2 regions of the Variovorax sp. RA8 genome follow, and region 2 is predicted to be linked to the other one. Evidence: riboswitches for the same ligand, from Rfam matches in the RefSeq annotation. Region 2 holds a riboswitch; the other holds the start of a gene.
What was found. A riboswitch is a leader RNA that binds a small molecule or an ion and turns the genes downstream of it on or off. The one in region 2 is predicted to bind glycine.
Positions count from the first base shown of each region.

Region 1: another riboswitch for glycine. It lies ahead of gcvT (glycine cleavage system aminomethyltransferase GcvT); the one in region 2 lies ahead of E5P3_RS03395 (FAD-dependent oxidoreductase).

Region 1 covers NZ_LR594662.1:3,149,540-3,157,307, forward strand. Annotated here, with positions in the region: gene gcvP (aminomethyl-transferring glycine dehydrogenase) at 1-961, opposite strand, end outside; gene gcvH (glycine cleavage system protein GcvH) at 1,010-1,381, opposite strand; gene gcvT (glycine cleavage system aminomethyltransferase GcvT) at 1,438-2,610, opposite strand; glycine riboswitch at 2,647-2,755, opposite strand; glycine riboswitch at 2,768-2,870, opposite strand; gene E5P3_RS14800 (hypothetical protein) at 2,890-3,777, opposite strand; gene E5P3_RS14805 (TRAP transporter large permease) at 4,052-5,329, opposite strand; gene E5P3_RS14810 (TRAP transporter small permease) at 5,424-5,918, opposite strand; gene E5P3_RS14815 (TRAP transporter substrate-binding protein) at 6,007-6,978, opposite strand; gene denD (D-erythronate dehydrogenase) at 7,031-7,768, opposite strand, start outside.
Region 2 covers NZ_LR594662.1:710,760-718,527, forward strand. Annotated here, with positions in the region: gene E5P3_RS03395 (FAD-dependent oxidoreductase) at 37-1,281, opposite strand; glycine riboswitch at 1,362-1,469, opposite strand; gene E5P3_RS03400 (helix-turn-helix domain-containing protein) at 1,609-2,343, opposite strand; gene E5P3_RS03405 (hypothetical protein) at 2,468-3,313, shown strand; gene E5P3_RS03410 (MFS transporter) at 3,337-5,301, shown strand; gene E5P3_RS03415 (phosphatase PAP2 family protein) at 5,301-5,954, shown strand; gene E5P3_RS03420 (YiaA/YiaB family inner membrane protein) at 6,058-6,543, shown strand; gene E5P3_RS03425 (hypothetical protein) at 6,585-7,043, shown strand; gene E5P3_RS03430 (DUF2145 domain-containing protein) at 7,127-7,768, shown strand, end outside.

The DNA.
Region 1 (7,768 bases), 2.4 Mb from region 2:
GGCCCTGCGTGTCGACGCTGACGCCGACCAGCCGGCCGGGCAGCGAGCGCTTGAACTCGTCGCGGCAGGCCAGGTAGGCCGCGTGCGGGCCGCCGTTGCACAAGGGCATGCCGAAGCGCTGCGTGGTGCCGCAGACGATGTCGGCGTCCCATTCGCCGGGCGGCGCCAGCAGGGTGAGTGCCAGCAGGTCGGCCGCCACGCAAAAGGCGGCGTCGTACGCGTGGGCGTGGCCCGCCAGCGGGCGCAGGTCGTGCACGTGGCCGGTGGTGGCGGGGTATTGCGCCAGCGCCCCGAAGAAGTCGCCGCTCGCCATCAGGTGCGGCAGGGTCTCGGAGACGGTGCTGACCTTGACCTCGATGCCCAGCGGCGCGGCACGCGTGCGGATGACCTCGATGGTCTGCGGATGGCAGTCGCCGGAGACGAGGAACACGTTGCTCTTGCTCTTGACGCTGCGGCGCGCCAGCGTCATGGCCTCGGCCGCGGCGGTGGCCTCGTCGAGCATGGAGGCATTGGCGATCGCCATGCCGGTCAGGTCGCAGACCATGGTCTGGAAATTGAGCAGCGCCTCCATGCGCCCTTGCGAGATCTCGGCCTGGTAGGGCGTGTAGGCCGTGTACCAGGCCGGGTTCTCCAGCACGTTGCGCAGGATCACGCCGGGCGTGTGGGTGCCGTAGTAGCCCTGGCCGATGAAGTTCCTCGCCACCTTGTTCTTCGCCGCGATGCCGCGCAGCTCGGCCAGCGCGCCGGCTTCAGTGACCGGCGCGGGCAGGCGCATCGGATGGCTGCGGCGGATGGCCGGCGGCACGATGCCGTCGATCAGCTCGGCGCGCGTCTTCGAGCCGACGGCAGCGAGCATGCGCGCCTCGTCCTCGGCCTCGATGCCGATGTGGCGGGCGATGAATTCGCCGGCGTTCTCAAGATCGGCGAGGGTGGGCAGGGAAGGCAAGGAGGACTTCTGCATGGCGGTGAACAGGGATGGCAGGGATCAGGAAACCTTGGGTGTCCGCTTTCAGGCCTCGTCGGCGAACTTGTCGTAGGCGGTCTTGTCGAGCAGGGCGTCGATCTGCGCGGGCTCGGTGATCTTCATCTTGAAAAACCAGCCCTCGCCCTCGGGCGCGCTGTTGGCCAGGGAGGGATCGGCGCGCAGCGCCTCGTTGACCTCGGTGATCTCGCCCGCGACGGGCATGAACACGTCGGCCGCGGCCTTGACCGACTCGACCACGCCCGCAACCTCGCCCTGGGCATAGCCCTGGCCGACCTGCGGCAGGTCGACGAAGACCACGTCGCCCAGCGCGTCCTGCGCGTGCAGCGTGATGCCGACGGTGGCGGTGTCGCCCTCGGCGTTCACCCACTCGTGGTCCTTGGTGTACTTGATGGTCATTGGAATGGCTCCTTGGGGAAGGGAAGGGAGGAAGAGAAAAGAGAGAAGCTGCGGCGCTAGCCACGGTAGTAGCGCGCCGGCACGAAAGGAAGCGTGCTGACCTCCATCGGCACCGGCTTGCCGCGCACGATGGCCTGCAGGCGGGTGCCGGGCTGGGCGTAGGCGAGGGCGACATAGCCCATCGCGACGGGCCGGTCGACCGTGGGGCCCAGCAGGCCGCTGGTCACCTGGCCGATCGGCAGGCCCTCGAAGGACTCGAGCAGCGTGCCGTCGCGCACCGGCACGCGCTCCAGCGCCACCAGGCCGACGCGCTTGCGCTTGAGCGTCTCGTGGTCGACATGGCCGGCAGCGCCGGTGTCGGCCGTGAGTTGCGCCAGCACCCGGGCCGCGCCCGGAAAGCCGCCCTCGCGCGCGCCGCCGCTGCGCCGCACCTTCTGGATCGCCCAGTTCAGCGAGGCCTCGACGGGGGTGGTGGTGGTGTCGATGTCGTTGCCGTAGAGGCACAGGCCGGCTTCCAGCCGCAGCGAGTTGCGTGCCCCCAGGCCGATGGGCTGCACCTCCGGCTGCGCCAGCAGCAGCCGGGCCAGTGCCTCCGCGTCGCGGGCGGCGACCGAGATCTCGAACCCGTCCTCGCCGGTGTAGCCGCTGCGGGTGGCGAAGGCCGCGATGCCGTCGATCTGCACCGCGCCGCCGGTCATGAAGACGAAGCGCTCGATGCCGGGTGACAAGCGCGTCAGCACTGCCGCGGCCTGCGGCCCCTGCAGCGCGAGCAGGGCGTGATCGGGCAGGGGCTGCACCTGGCAGCGCTGGCCGATCTTCGCCTGGATGTGCGCGATGTCGTCGGCCTTGCAGGCGCCGTTGACGACCACGAAGATCGAATCGTGGCCCTCGTTGAAGAACATCAGGTCGTCGAGGATGCCGCCCTCGTCGTTCAGCAGCAGGCCGTAGCGTTGCTTGCCCGGCGCCAGGCCGATCACGTCGACCGGCATCAGGGTCTCGAGGGCGGCAGCGGCGTCGGGCCCGACCAGGCGCAGCTGGCCCATGTGCGAGATGTCGAAGAGTCCCGCGGCCGTGCGCGTGTGCTTGTGCTCGGCCATCAGGCCGGCGGGATACTGCACGGGCATCGAATAGCCGGCGAAGGGCACCATGCGGGCGCCGAGCGCCACATGCAGGTCGTACAGCGGGGTCTTTTGCAGATCGTCGGAAGCGGAGGCCAAGGCACTCTCCATCAGGGGCAGTCCGGATCCATGGCGTTCAAGCCATGGGCCACCCCTGCTGTCCGCTTTACCTGAGAGATTCGCCCCACGATCGAGGTTTGCTCCTTCGGTGGGCGGCTTCACTCAAGCAAAGCCGCCTCTCTCCAGCAAGGAAACGCCCGGAAACACGGGCGCCTCGTCAGTCCTTTTGCCTGAGCGTTCGGGCCTTTCGTTCGATGGGCCCTGCGCCTTCGGCGGCCCCGCGATGCGAAGCTCTCTCCTGACTCGGAAGAGTGTAAAACGAAACAGGCCCTACGACCGTTCCAGCCGCAGCCGGCGCAGCAGGAATTTCTCCCACAGCTTGTCCGAGAGGAACTGCAGGGAGCGCCGGATGTGCTCCCGTGCATTGCGGGCGTCGTAGGGCGAGCGGATGTCGGCGCCCAGTTGCCGGGCGCGCAGGCTCAGCATGTGCTCCGACAGGCAGCAGCGCGCCTTCATGCGCAGGTCCTCGAAGTTGTCGGGCCCGAGCGGGTTGGCCTTGTGCCATTCGTGGTCCCACTTGAAGCGGCGCTTCTTCTGCACGCCCTGGCCGTCGTCGCTGATGAGCCAGGCGGACACGAAATCGACATAGGCCTCGCCCACATGGTCGCGGAATACGCCCCGGCCCGGTTCGAAGCGCTCGTTGACCAGCGAATCCAGCAGCGCGTTGCCGGGCGACAGGGTGCCGAGCCGATGGCGCAGCGTGTCGTTCATCGCGAAGCAGTAGGTCGATACCCATTCGAGCAGCGGCCCCATGGGGGTCATGGTCGAGCGCGGGAAGTCGTTGATCTCGCCGAACAGCCACGGGCCCGGATGCAGCGCCAGCTTGCGGATCTCGCCGCCGAAGCGTTCCAGCCGGCGCTCGCTCCAGGCGTGGTTGAGGGCGACCGTGTCGTTCGAGAACAGCCAGACGTCGGGCTGCTCGCCGCGAGCGAGCAGGGTTTCGATGCCGCTGTCCCAGCCGGAGAACTCCCGGTTGCTGTTGTCGCCGGGGACCACCAGGCCCTGCTCGGAGGCCATGCCGGTCGCGCTTTCGGCTGGCCTGGCACGGGCGTTGTCGACGATCACACTCGAGAAGCGGTCGCCGTCCTGGGCCAGGCGGGTTCGCAATTTTTCCAGCACCTGGAGCGAACGGTCGCGGTGCTGATCGCCAAACTCCAAGTGAACGAAACCGTAGCTTGTCATGCGTGCAGGGGAGAGAAGGAAAACGGTCGCGGCCGCGCAAGATGTTACCGCTTCAATGCGGCAAACGGCGGCGCTGGCCGCGAGAAGCGGCTGCAACCCTTCAGAGCCTATTCAAGAAGAAGGGGTGTCGTTTGTCAGCGAAGACGCCGTGTCGCGATCCACGCTGTAACCCCATGTTGTTCTCGGTGCAGGGCCTGCTCCGCCGGCAGCAGGCGCAGGATGCGATCGCGGATCGAGGACACCCGCGCGGCTACTTCGCATAAACGAGATCGCGCAGCCCCAGCGAAATGCCCGGCACGTAGGTGATGACCATCAGGCAGGCCAGGATCACCAGCACGAAGGGCACCAGGTGCCCGACGATGCGGTCCAGCGAGATGCGCGCCACCGTGCAGGCCGCGAACAGGTTGACGCCGAAGGGCGGCGTGATCATGCCCAGCGCCAGGTTGACCACCATCACCAGCCCGAAGTGCACCGGGTCGATGCCGAAGTGCATGGCGACAGGAGCAAGGATCGGCGCCAGCACGATGATGGCCGCGCTGGTTTCGATGAACATGCCGATGATGAAGAGCGCCGCGTTGACGCCGAGCAGGAACATGGCCGGCGACTGCAGCACGGCCTCGAGCCAATGGCCGATGGCCTCCGGCACGCCGGCGCGCGTGATCAGGAAGGCGAACAGCCCTGCGTTGGCGATGATGAACATGATCACCGACGACGAGATCACCGACTTGCGCAGCACCGCATAGAGTTGCGGCAGCTTGATCTCGCGGTAGATCAGCATGCCGACGACGAGCGCGTAGAGCACGGCCACGGCCGAGGCCTCGGTGGGCGTGAAGATGCCGCCGTAGATGCCGCCGAGGATGATCACCGGCATCAGCAACGCCCAGCCCGCTCGCCAGGTGGCCACGCCCACGCCCAGGCGGCCGTCGCCGTCGTTCTTGCCGAGGCCCTTGAGCTTGCAGTAGAGATAGACGAACGCCATCAGCGCCAGGCTGATCAGGATGCCGGGGCCGAAGCCGGCGATGAACAGCTCGCCGATCGACACCTCTGCGCTCACGCCATAGAGGATCAGCGGGATAGAGGGTGGGATGATGACCCCGAGCTCGGCGCTCGTGGCCTGCAGCGCCGCCGCGTAGCTGGTGGGGTAGCCGTGCTTGATCAGCGCCGGGATCAGGATGGCGCCGATGGCGAAGGTCGTGGCCACCGACGAGCCCGACACCGCCGCGAAGATCATGCAGGTCAGCACGCAGGTCATGGGCAGGCCGCCCTGCACGCCGCCCACCAGGCTCTTGGCGAATTCCACCAGGCGGCGCGAGATGCCGCCGGTCTCCATCAGGTTGCCCGCGAGGATGAAGAAGGGGATGGCCGCGAGCGGAAACTTGTTGATCGCGTTGAACATCTCCTTGACGGAGATCAGCATGTTCGCATTCGAGGCCTGGATGCCGACGATGGAGGCCAGGCCAATCGAGACGGCGACGGAAATGGTGAGTGCGAAGCACACCACCATCGTGGCGACCATCACCGGGGTCATAGGGCACCCACGCTTGTCATTGTCACTTCGGCGGTCATCGAGGCACCTTCGCCTTCAGCTACGGTGCTATTCGCCTTCGGAGCGGCCGTGCGGCTCATTGCGCGGTCTCCAGTTCCTGCCGCTGCGGATCGAGCAGGTTGCCCACGATCCCGATCACGCTGAACAGGCCGCCGACCGGCATCGCCACATAGGCCCAGAACATCGAAATCGATTCGAGGCCCGCCATGGACTGCACGCCGCCGCGCTTTGCGTAGTCCCAGCCCCACCAGATGATGACGCAGATCAGCGTCAGCGCCGCGAGGCACACCAGCCAGTCGAGCACGCGCCGCATCTTCGGCGGGCTCCAGCGGTACAGCACGTCGACGCTGACCATTGCGCCCTGGCGGAAGGCGGTGGGGATGCCCATGAAGACCATCCAGATCAGGCTCACCCGGATCAGGATCTCCGACCATTCGGCCGGCTGCTCGAGCACGAAGCGGGTGACGATCTGGAACACGCCGAGCGCCGAGGCGATCACCAGCATGAGGCAGGCGACGGCCATGGACAGCGAACTGGTCCATTGGTCGAATCGGAGGAAGGCGGATTTCATGAGCGAGGCATGCGAAAGGTCGTAAAAAAAGAGCGCCCGCGAGCCAGTGCTGCGCGGGCGCGCGCCGCGGTTCATCGCGGCAGGAAGCTCACTTGAAGTTGCGGATCCTGTCGATGTTGGCCTTGCCGAACTGCTTCTCGAACTCGGCGTTGACCGGCGCCAGCGTGCTGACGAACTTCGCCTTGTCCACGTCCTCGATCACGGTCATGCCCTGGGCACGCAGTTCCTTCACGCCGTTGGCGTCGTCCTGGTCGACGCGGTCGCGATTTGCCTTCACCGCCACCTTGGCGGCTTCGAGGAAGGCGGTCTTGTCGGCCGCGCTGAGCTTGTCGAAGGCCGCCTTGTTCATCACGAAGATGCAGGGCGAGTAGACATGGCCGGTCAGCGAAAGGTGCTTCTGCACCTGCGAGAACTTCGCCGACATGATCACCGACAGCGGGTTCTCCTGGCCATCGACGGTGCCCTGCTGCAGCGCCGTGAACACTTCGGGGAAGGCCATCGGCGTGGTGATGATGCCCAGGCCCTTGTACGCGGCGATGTGCACCGGGTTCTCCATGGTGCGCATCTTCAGGCCCTTGAGGTCTTCCGGTGCCTTGACGTCGCGCTTGCTGTTGGTCATGTGGCGGAAGCCGTTCTCGGCCCATGCCAGGGCCTTGAAGCCCTTGGCGTCGAACTTGGTCAGCAGTTCCTGCCCGATCGGGCCGTCAAGCACCGCGCGCGCGTGGGCCTTGTCGCGGAACAGGAAGGGCACGTCCAGGATCTTGGTCTCCGGCACGAAGTTGGGCACCGGGCCCGTGGAGGAGAAGGCCAGCTCCTGGGTGCCGAGCTGCACCGCCTCGATCGATTCGCGCTCGCCGCCCAGCGAGCCGTTGTAGAAGGTCTCGATCTTGTAGCGGCCATTCGTGCGTGCCGCCACTTCCTTGGCAAAGGTGTCGATGGCGACGCCCTGGTGCGAGTTCTGCGCGGTCGAGATGCTGATCTTCATGGCGGTCTGCGCGAAGGCAGCGCAGGCCATACCGAGGCCGAGGACGAGGCCGGCGGCCAGGCGGTTCAACTTCATGGGGAGTCTCCTGTCGATGTGACGTTTGATGTGACGTTTGGCAAACGTATGACTATGCATTGGTCGGCAGCTTCACGGCGTCGGGATTTTCACGGACGTAGTCACGAATCACATCCTCGAAGCTGGCATCGGCCAAAAGGCCCAGGCCGCGCGCGCGGCGCGCCTCGATGCGGCCCGGCCAGGTCTTCACGATGCGCTGGATCGCCGGATCAGGCGTGCGGTCGAGCAGGGCGGTGGCGGCCGGCCCGGCCACGCGTTCGAGCGCCGCGGCCATGTCGCCCACGGTGAGGCCCAGGGAGGGCAGGTTGAGCGCCGTGCGCGGGCCCCATTGCGCGTCGCTCGCCTCGGCGGCGCGGACGATGCCTTCGATGGTGCGGGCCGGCGAGGCCAGCGCCACCGGCGTTTCGTCGGGCACGGGGCAGGCGGCACGGATGCCGGCGAGCGGCTCCCGGATCATGCCGCTGAAGAAGCCCGAGGCCGCGCCGTTGGGGCGGCCGGGACGCACGCTCACCGTCATCAGCCGCACGCTGCGGCCCCGGATGAAGCCCTTGCGGGTGTAGTCGGCCACCAGCTGCTCGCCGATGAACTTCTGAATGCCGTAGCTGGTCTGCGGCGTGGGCAGCGTGTTGTCGTCGATGACTTCGGGCAGCGGCTGCTCGGGCGAGTTGCCGAAGACCGCGAGCGAGCTCGAGAACACCAGCACCGGCGCGGTGCCGGCGGCGCGCAGGCGTTCGAGCAGGGCGTTGGTCGCGCCGAAGTTGCTTCGCATGCCGAGGTCGAAGTCGGCCTC
Region 2 (7,768 bases):
GTAGGTGGCCCTTTGCGCCCTACCAAGCGCAGCCTGCTACAAGCGGCGGAAGGCGAACTCCAGTTCCGGTCGCAGGCCGCTCACGATGCGCGCGATGGACTTGCCGGCGCCGCAGGCGTTGATCCAGCCGCGCGCGCCCGGCGCGGAGTTGAGGAAGAGATTGCGCAGTCGGGTCTTGCCGATGGTCGGCAGGCCGCTCCTGCTCACCGCGTGCAGGGCCGTCTCGAAGCCGGCCTGGCCGGCGTCCACGGCGCCCGGCAGCATCTTCTCGACCCGGAGCAGCATCGCTTCGAAGCACTCCGGGTCGGACTCGCTCCCGGCGCCGGCCTTGGCGTGCACGGTCGTAGACACCCGCAGGCAGTCGCCGGCCGGTGTCTCGACGCGGCGAATGCGCAGCCGGCCCTGCCAATCGCGCAGCGCCATGCGCGGAGCGCGCGCCGGATCCTTGATCGGCAGGGTGAGGATGTGTTCGCGCATGAAGCGCAGCGGCATCGCGATCCCCAACTGCTCGGCATGCGTCACGCTGGAGGCGCCCAGCGCCAGGACATAAGCCTGGGCCTGCAGCCTGACGGGGCGGCCATGGGCGTCCAGCGCCTTCACATGGTCGATGCGGCCGGCGCCCTCGTGCAGCGAGAGCACCTGGTGCCGCGTCAGGAAGCGCACGCCCGCCGCGCGGCACAGGAAGATGAGGCCCGCGGCAAACTGGGCCGGATCGCGCGACGGGTCGTCGAGCGCATGGGCCGCGCCCGCCAGCGCCTCGCGCGCGCCGCTCAGCGCGGGTTCGAGCGCGAGCGCGTCCTCTGCCGAGAGCAGCCGCTCCTCGCAGCCCAGCGCGTCCCAGCGGGGCTGGCGCGCCAGGCGGCCCTCGAAGGCGTTGGCATCCGTGTAGAAGCTCAGCACGCCCGCATTGCGCGCGCCGCCGGACACGCCGACCTCATCGCGCAGGGCGCGCGCGCTGGCGCGGCTGTAGGCACCCAGCCGCACCAGGTGCTCGAGGGGATTGAAGCGGGGCGAGGGGCCGAACGCGTGGTCGAGCCATCGGCCCACGCGACCGCGCAGCTGGCGTCGAAGCGCCTTCCAGCCGGCCTGCGTGGGCCAGGCGAGGGACGACTGCTGGAGAAGCCGGGCGGCATCCGGCGAGAGGCCGGCGGCGGCGAGGCCGCGGGCCTTGGCCCCGGGCGTCGCATGCCGGTCGATCACGGTCACTTCGTGGCCCAGCTGCTGCAGGTAATAGGCCGATGTGACGCCGAGCAGGCCGGCGCCGAGTACGAGCACGCGCATGTCCGAATCCTTATGGGATGGCATGAACGGCGAGCCGCGGCACCCGGTTTGGGAGGCGCCTGGACCCGGGTTCCAGTTTTGCCGCTCCCCCTGTCCTTGGTGCCTGAGAGATTCACCCGCTGCGCTGTCGCAACGGATTTGCTCCTTCGGCGCATCACGCGGGGTGATGACTCTCCAGTCGGCGATTGACGAAGGCAGCAGTGATCGAACCGCGTGGGTCTACCGCTTGGGCGTTCATGGGAGTTTTCGCCGACGGTGGGATGGCGGGCATCCGCTTACCTGCTGCAAGCGGGGATTCTAGCTTGAAACCGGTTTCTTGGACGGTTGTCACGAACGGCGCAGGCGGGTGAACAGCTCGAATTCCCAGTTGCGCATGCCCAGCAGCAGCGTGTAGCCCTCGCGTTCCTTGGGGGAGAGCTTCTGGTCGGTCTGGTGCTGCTGTGCGAAATCCTGCGCCACGCGCTGCAGGCGATCGAGGAAGGCCGGCGCCAGGGACTTGCTGATCGATCCGTGTACCAGCAGCAGGCCCTCGGCCGGCCCGTCGAAACCCCCGCGGTAATAGTCCAGCACCACGTTCTCGCGGAAGAAGTCCATCACCGGCCCGTGCGGGCGCCAGCGGAAGGTCTTGGCCAGCTTGAGCCGGTAGCGGTTGAGCGGCCTGAGCTCGATGATGCCGATGCGGTCCAGCTGCGCCAGGTAGCCGATGCATTCGGCGTCGCTGAGGCGGTAGGCGGCGACGATCTGCTCCAGCGTCCACTGGCTCAGCACGCAGATGGCCATGAGCAGCAGCTTCTTGTCCTTGACCACGGCCTTCTCCTGCTCCAGCGTCAGCTCCTTGAGCAGCGGCTGCGCGTCGGCAACGCGCCGCGCCAGTTCCGCGAAGTCGATCTTCAGGGCGCGGCAGATCGCGTCGACCCGGGTCAACGGCATGTCGCCCTTGGCCAGCATGCGCTTGACGCTCGATTCGGCCATGTCCAGCGATTTGGCGAGATCCGCATAGGTCATGCGCGCTGTCTTGAGCTCGTTCTTGAGAGCCTGGATGAGATCGACGGTGGTGCTCATGGGTCCGGGTATAGCGTTTCGATACCGAAGGGCGTGAAAAAGTACTCCGTATCGATTCTCGATGCTGCCATAGGCGCTGGCAACCTACATTCCGCCGCACCGACATTCCACCCCCGGAGCCGCCATGTCCCTCTTGTCTCTTCTCTCCCGCCGCGAACGTGCTCTCCTGCTCTTTTTCACCTTGCTCCTGCTGACCGGCATGTTCGGCCCCGCGCTGGGCGCGCCAGGGATCGGCGACGGGCCCTTTGCCGACGAACGCGGCTGGGCCGGGTTGCCGCACGCCATGGACGTGCTGAGCAACCTGCCCTTCGCGGCGCTAGGCGTCTGGGGCCTGCGCTGGCTGCACTGGCACGACAGGACGCACGAGCACGTACAGGACGCGGTGCCGCTGCACCACGCGGTGACCCAGCCGCCGGTCAACCTGCTCGACTGCGCCTGGATGTTCTTCGCCGGCCTGGTCATCACGGCTGCGGGCTCGGCCTTCTACCATCTGCAACCCGACGCCCTGCGTTTGGCGGCCGACCGTGCCGGGATGACCGTGGCTTTCGCCGGGTTGATCGGTTGCGCCGTCTGCGAGCGGGTCAGCGCGCGCGCCGGCTGGCCCGCCGCCTGGTTCGTGCTTGCTGCCGGCCTGCTGGCGGTCGCGGTCTGCCAGGCCACGGACAACGTGCTGCCCTGGGCCCTGGTCCAGTTCGGCGGGATGCTGTTGGTGCTCGCGCTGGCGCTGGTCAGGCCCGCGCAGGGTGCCATCGGCCTGCGGCTGGGATGGGTGATCTTTTTCTATGCCCTCGCCAAGCTCTTCGAGCTCGCGGACCATGCCGTTTACGAGGCGACGCACCATCTGCTGGCCGGCCACAGCCTCAAGCACGTGACGGCGGCCCTGGCGGCGCTGCCGGTACTGCATGCACTGCAGGCCATGGGGCGCGAGACGCTGCGGCACAATCCGGGCGCGGCCGCATTGACGGCCTGAGGAGCCCGCCAGGGAGATTTCGAATGACGATATCCACCGATACCTCCCCGCTCGTCGGCGCGCCCGCGCCGAACTCCCACGCCAACCAATTCTCCCTGCTTGGCCAGCGACGCTTCGCGCCCTTCTTCTGGACCCAGTTCGCTGGGGCCGCGAACGACAACCTGTTCAAGTTCGCTTTCACCGTGATGGTGACCTACCAGTTGCAGCTCGGCTGGATGCCGCCGGCCATGGCGGGGCTGGTGATCGGCGCGCTGTTCATCCTGCCCTTCCTGCTGTTCTCGGCGACGGCGGGGCAGCTCACCGACAAGTACGACAAGACGAAGATGATCCGCTTCGTCAAGAACCTCGAGATCGCGATCATGGTGCTGGCCGCGTGGGGATTCATGCGTGCCGATGCGGTGTTGCTGCTGGGCTGCGTGTTCCTGATGGGGCTTCACTCGACGCTCTTCGGCCCCGTCAAGTTCGCCTACCTGCCGCAGGTGCTCGATGCGCGCGAGCTGACCGGCGGCAACGGCATGGTCGAGATGGGCACCTTCGTCGCCATCCTGCTGGGCCAGGTGGCCGGCGGCGTGCTGGTCGCGTTGCCGGGCATCGGGCATACCACCGTGGCGGTGGCCTGCCTGCTGCTGGCGCTGGTGGGGCGCGGCGTGGCGCAGGCCATTCCGCCTGCGCCGGCAACCGACCCGGGCCTGGCGATCAATTGGAACCCGGTGGGCGAGACCTGGCGCAACCTGCGGCTTGCGCACGGCAACCTGGTGGTGTTCCGCTCGCTGCTGGGAATCTCGTGGATGTGGTTCTTCGGCGCCGTCTTCCTGAGCCAGTTCCCGAGCTTCGCCAAGGAGGTGCTGCATGGCAACGAGCAGGTCGCCTCGCTGCTGCTGGTGGTGTTCTCGGTCGGCATCGGCATCGGCTCGCTGCTGTGCGAGACGCTGAGCCGCCGCCAGGTGGAGATCGGCCTGGTGCCGCTGGGCGCGATCGGCATGAGCGTGTTCGCCATCGACCTCTACTTCGCCTCGCGCAGCCTGTCGCCCGCGACCGAGATGGGCTTGCAAGGCTTCGTGGCCCAGGTCCCGCACTGGCGGGTGATGGCCGACCTGGGCTTGCTCTCGCTCTTCGCCGGCCTCTACAGCGTGCCGATGTACGCGCTGATCCAGCTGCGCAGCCAGCCCACGCACCGCGCACGCATCATTGCGGCCAACAACATCCTCAATGCGCTCTTCATGATCGCCAGCGCGGCAATTGCGGGGGCGCTGCTCAAGGCCGGCTTCACCATCCCGCAGATCTTCCTCTTCACCGGCATCGCCAATGCGGTGGTGGCCTTCTACATCTTCATGCTGGTGCCGGAGTACCTGCTGCGCTTCGTCGCCTGGGTCCTGACGCACCTGGTCTATCGCTTCGAGGTGAAGGGCGAGGAGCACATCCCCGCGGAGGGCCCGGCCTTGCTGGTCTGCAACCATGTGAGCTTCATCGACGCGGTACTGCTGATGGCCGCCAGCCCGCGGCCGATCCGCTTCATCATGGACCACCGGATCTTCCGCGTGCCGGTGCTCGGCTGGCTGTTCCGCCTGGCCAAGGCCATTCCGATCGCGCCGCAGAAGGAAGATCCCGCCGCCTACGCGGCGGCCTTCGCCAGCGCGGTGCAGGTGCTGCGCGAGGGCGACCTGCTCGCCATCTTCCCCGAGGGCGCGATCACGCGGGACGGCACGCTACAGACCTTCAAGGGCGGGGTGATGAAGATCCTGGATGACGCCCGCGCCGAAGGCGTCGACGCGCCGGTCATCCCGATGGCGCTGACCAACCTCTGGGGCTCCTACTTCAGCCGCATCGAGGTTCGCGACGGCGAGCGCGTGGCGATGGTGCGTCCCTTCCGGCGCGGCTTCTTCAGCCGCGTCGGGCTCCGTGTCGGCAGCGCGATGGCGCGCGCCGAAGTGCAGCCGGAGTCCCTGCAGCGGCGCGTGAGCAGCCTGCTGGGGAGCCAGCCGGCCTGATGCTGTTCCTGCCCGACGACTTCTGGTATTCGATTACCTGGTTCGGTGACAGCGGCTTCCTGCTGCCGGTCGCGGCCTGGATCGCCGTGTGGCTGGGCGTGCGGACGGTCACGCGGCCGGTCGCCTGGCGCTGGCTCGCGCTCTTCGGCTCGGCCGGCGCCTTGGTGGCGGCCTCGAAGATTGCCTTCATGGGCTGGGGCATCGGCAGCGCCACGCTCAACTTCACCGGCATCAGCGGGCACACGATGCTCTCGACCAGCATCTGGCCGGTCGCCTTCTGGCTGGTCGCCGCGCACTGGCGGCCGCGCGTGCGCGCGGCCGTCGCTGCGCTCGGCTGGGTCTTTGCCGCGCTCATCGGGCTGTCGAGGCTGGCGATCTATGCCCATTCCAAGTCGGAGGTGGCGGCCGGCTTCCTGCTTGGCGCGGCCGTCAGCGCGGTCTTCCTCTGGCGCCAGCATCACCGGCCTCCGCGGCTCCACTGGGTCCTGCTGCTGATCAGCATCGCGTCGCCGCTGCTGTTCCTGCGCCCCGGCACGCCGGCGCCCACGCACGACGCGCTCGAGGTAATCGCCGTGCGGCTGGCCGGCGCCGAGCGGGCCTTCACGCGCGACGACCTGCTGCGACGCCGGCAGCAGCGCATCGGTACCGACTGACGATACCGGTGGCGGCCAGATCCGCCACTGGTGCAGGAATCTGCGCCCCGCGGTGAACGAGCGAACCATGATTCGCGCACCTTCACTACGCCGCGAGGCATTCATGCAACCCTCTACCTCCACCGTCTCCATCCAGCGCGACACCCGCGCCTGGCAAGTCCAGGTCTGGATCTCCTTCGGGCTCGCCGTGTTCCTCTGCGCGACCGGCCTCGGCTGGTTGCCGGGACAGGCGCTGGATCGGGCGTTCATGGTGATGGGCTACGTGTTCTGCCTGTCGGCTGCCTTCGTGCTCGCCAAGTTCGTGCGCGACAACCAGCGCGGCGCGACGCCCGGCGCCGGCGACACGCCGATGTGGAAGCTCGTGGTGTGGGGCGGCTTCTTCACCGCCATGGGCCTGACCGGGTGGGGCTTGCTACGCATGGAGATCGGCGAGACCTACAAGGCCTTTCTCGGCGTGAGCTGGCTGTTCCTGATCAGCAGTGCCTTCACCCTGGCCAAGACCCTGCGGGACCGCCATGAAGCCGACATCGCCGAAGCGCGCCTGCAAGGCCGCCGCGAAGCCCGCGCCGAAGCAGATCGAAGCGAATGAACGCCCAGCCCCTTCCATCACTCTTTTCCGGAGAACACATCATGAAGAAGTCCTTGGTCACGGCGTTGATCGCGGCCTGTGCCGCGCTGGCCGGCGCCGCCGCCCCGCTGCAGGCTCATGCACAGAGCGAAGGCTCGGCCGCGCTGTCGATGCTCCCGGTGGCCTCGGTGGTCGGGACCGCCTCGCTGGCCGCCAGCGCGGCGAGCGCGGTGGTGGCCGTGCCTGCGGCGCTGTCGGTGGGCGGGACGGCGCTCACAGTGGTGGCGGTCGAGGCGTCGGTGGACGGCACCGTCTATCTGCTGGAGCGCGCATCCGACGGCGCCCGCGCCAGTGTCAAGGTGCTGGGCCGCTCCGTGCATGGCAGCGCCGTCGTGGCCGGCACCGTGGTGACGGTCAGCGTGATCGGCACGGGCGTCGTGCTGTCGGCGGCCGGCGAGGTGCTGGCCTTCGTTCCCAACGCCATCGGCCGCGCGCTGCTCTACAACGAGAGGCTGTCGTGAGACGCATCCCCACCAACTTCGGCAGCTACGAGACCGAGTACCGCAGCCGCGTGTCGCGCGCGCGGCGCGGTCTGCGGGCGGTGATGCACCTGCTCGCGGCCGCGGTGGCGGTGGTGCTGGCGGGGCTCTTCCTCTTCCCGCTCAACGCGCACGCCGGCCGGTCCTGCGAGGAGCAGAAGGTGAGCGCGGCATCGATCATCAAGGGCATGGAGCTCGCGCAGCGCACGGCGCAGCAGTTCGACGCCAGCGGCGCGCAGGTAGTGCTGCTGGCGCGGGCGGGGCAGGACCTGGGCAAGTACGGGCTGCGCTACTCCCACATGGGCCTGGCCTACAAGACCGAGGCGGGGGCTTGGCGCGTGGTGCACAAGCTCAACCAGTGCAACACTGCGACGGCGGCGATCTACCGCCAGGGGCTGGGCGAGTTCTTCCTCGACGACCTGTGGCGCCACGAAGCCGCATGGGTGGTGCCGAGCCCCGCCGTGCAGGCGCGACTGCGGGCCGCGCTCGACGAATCGCCCTCGCGCGTCACGCGGTTGCACACGGCGCCCTACAGCATCGTGAGCTATGTCTGGGGCGACAGGTACCAGCAGTCGAACCAGTGGGTCATCGAGACGCTTGCCGCGGCGATGGAGCCCGCGACGATCCGTACGCGTGGGCAGGCGCAGGCGTGGCTGAAATTCAAGGGCTACGAGCCCGCCACGCTCAAGCTCGGGCCGTTGACGCGC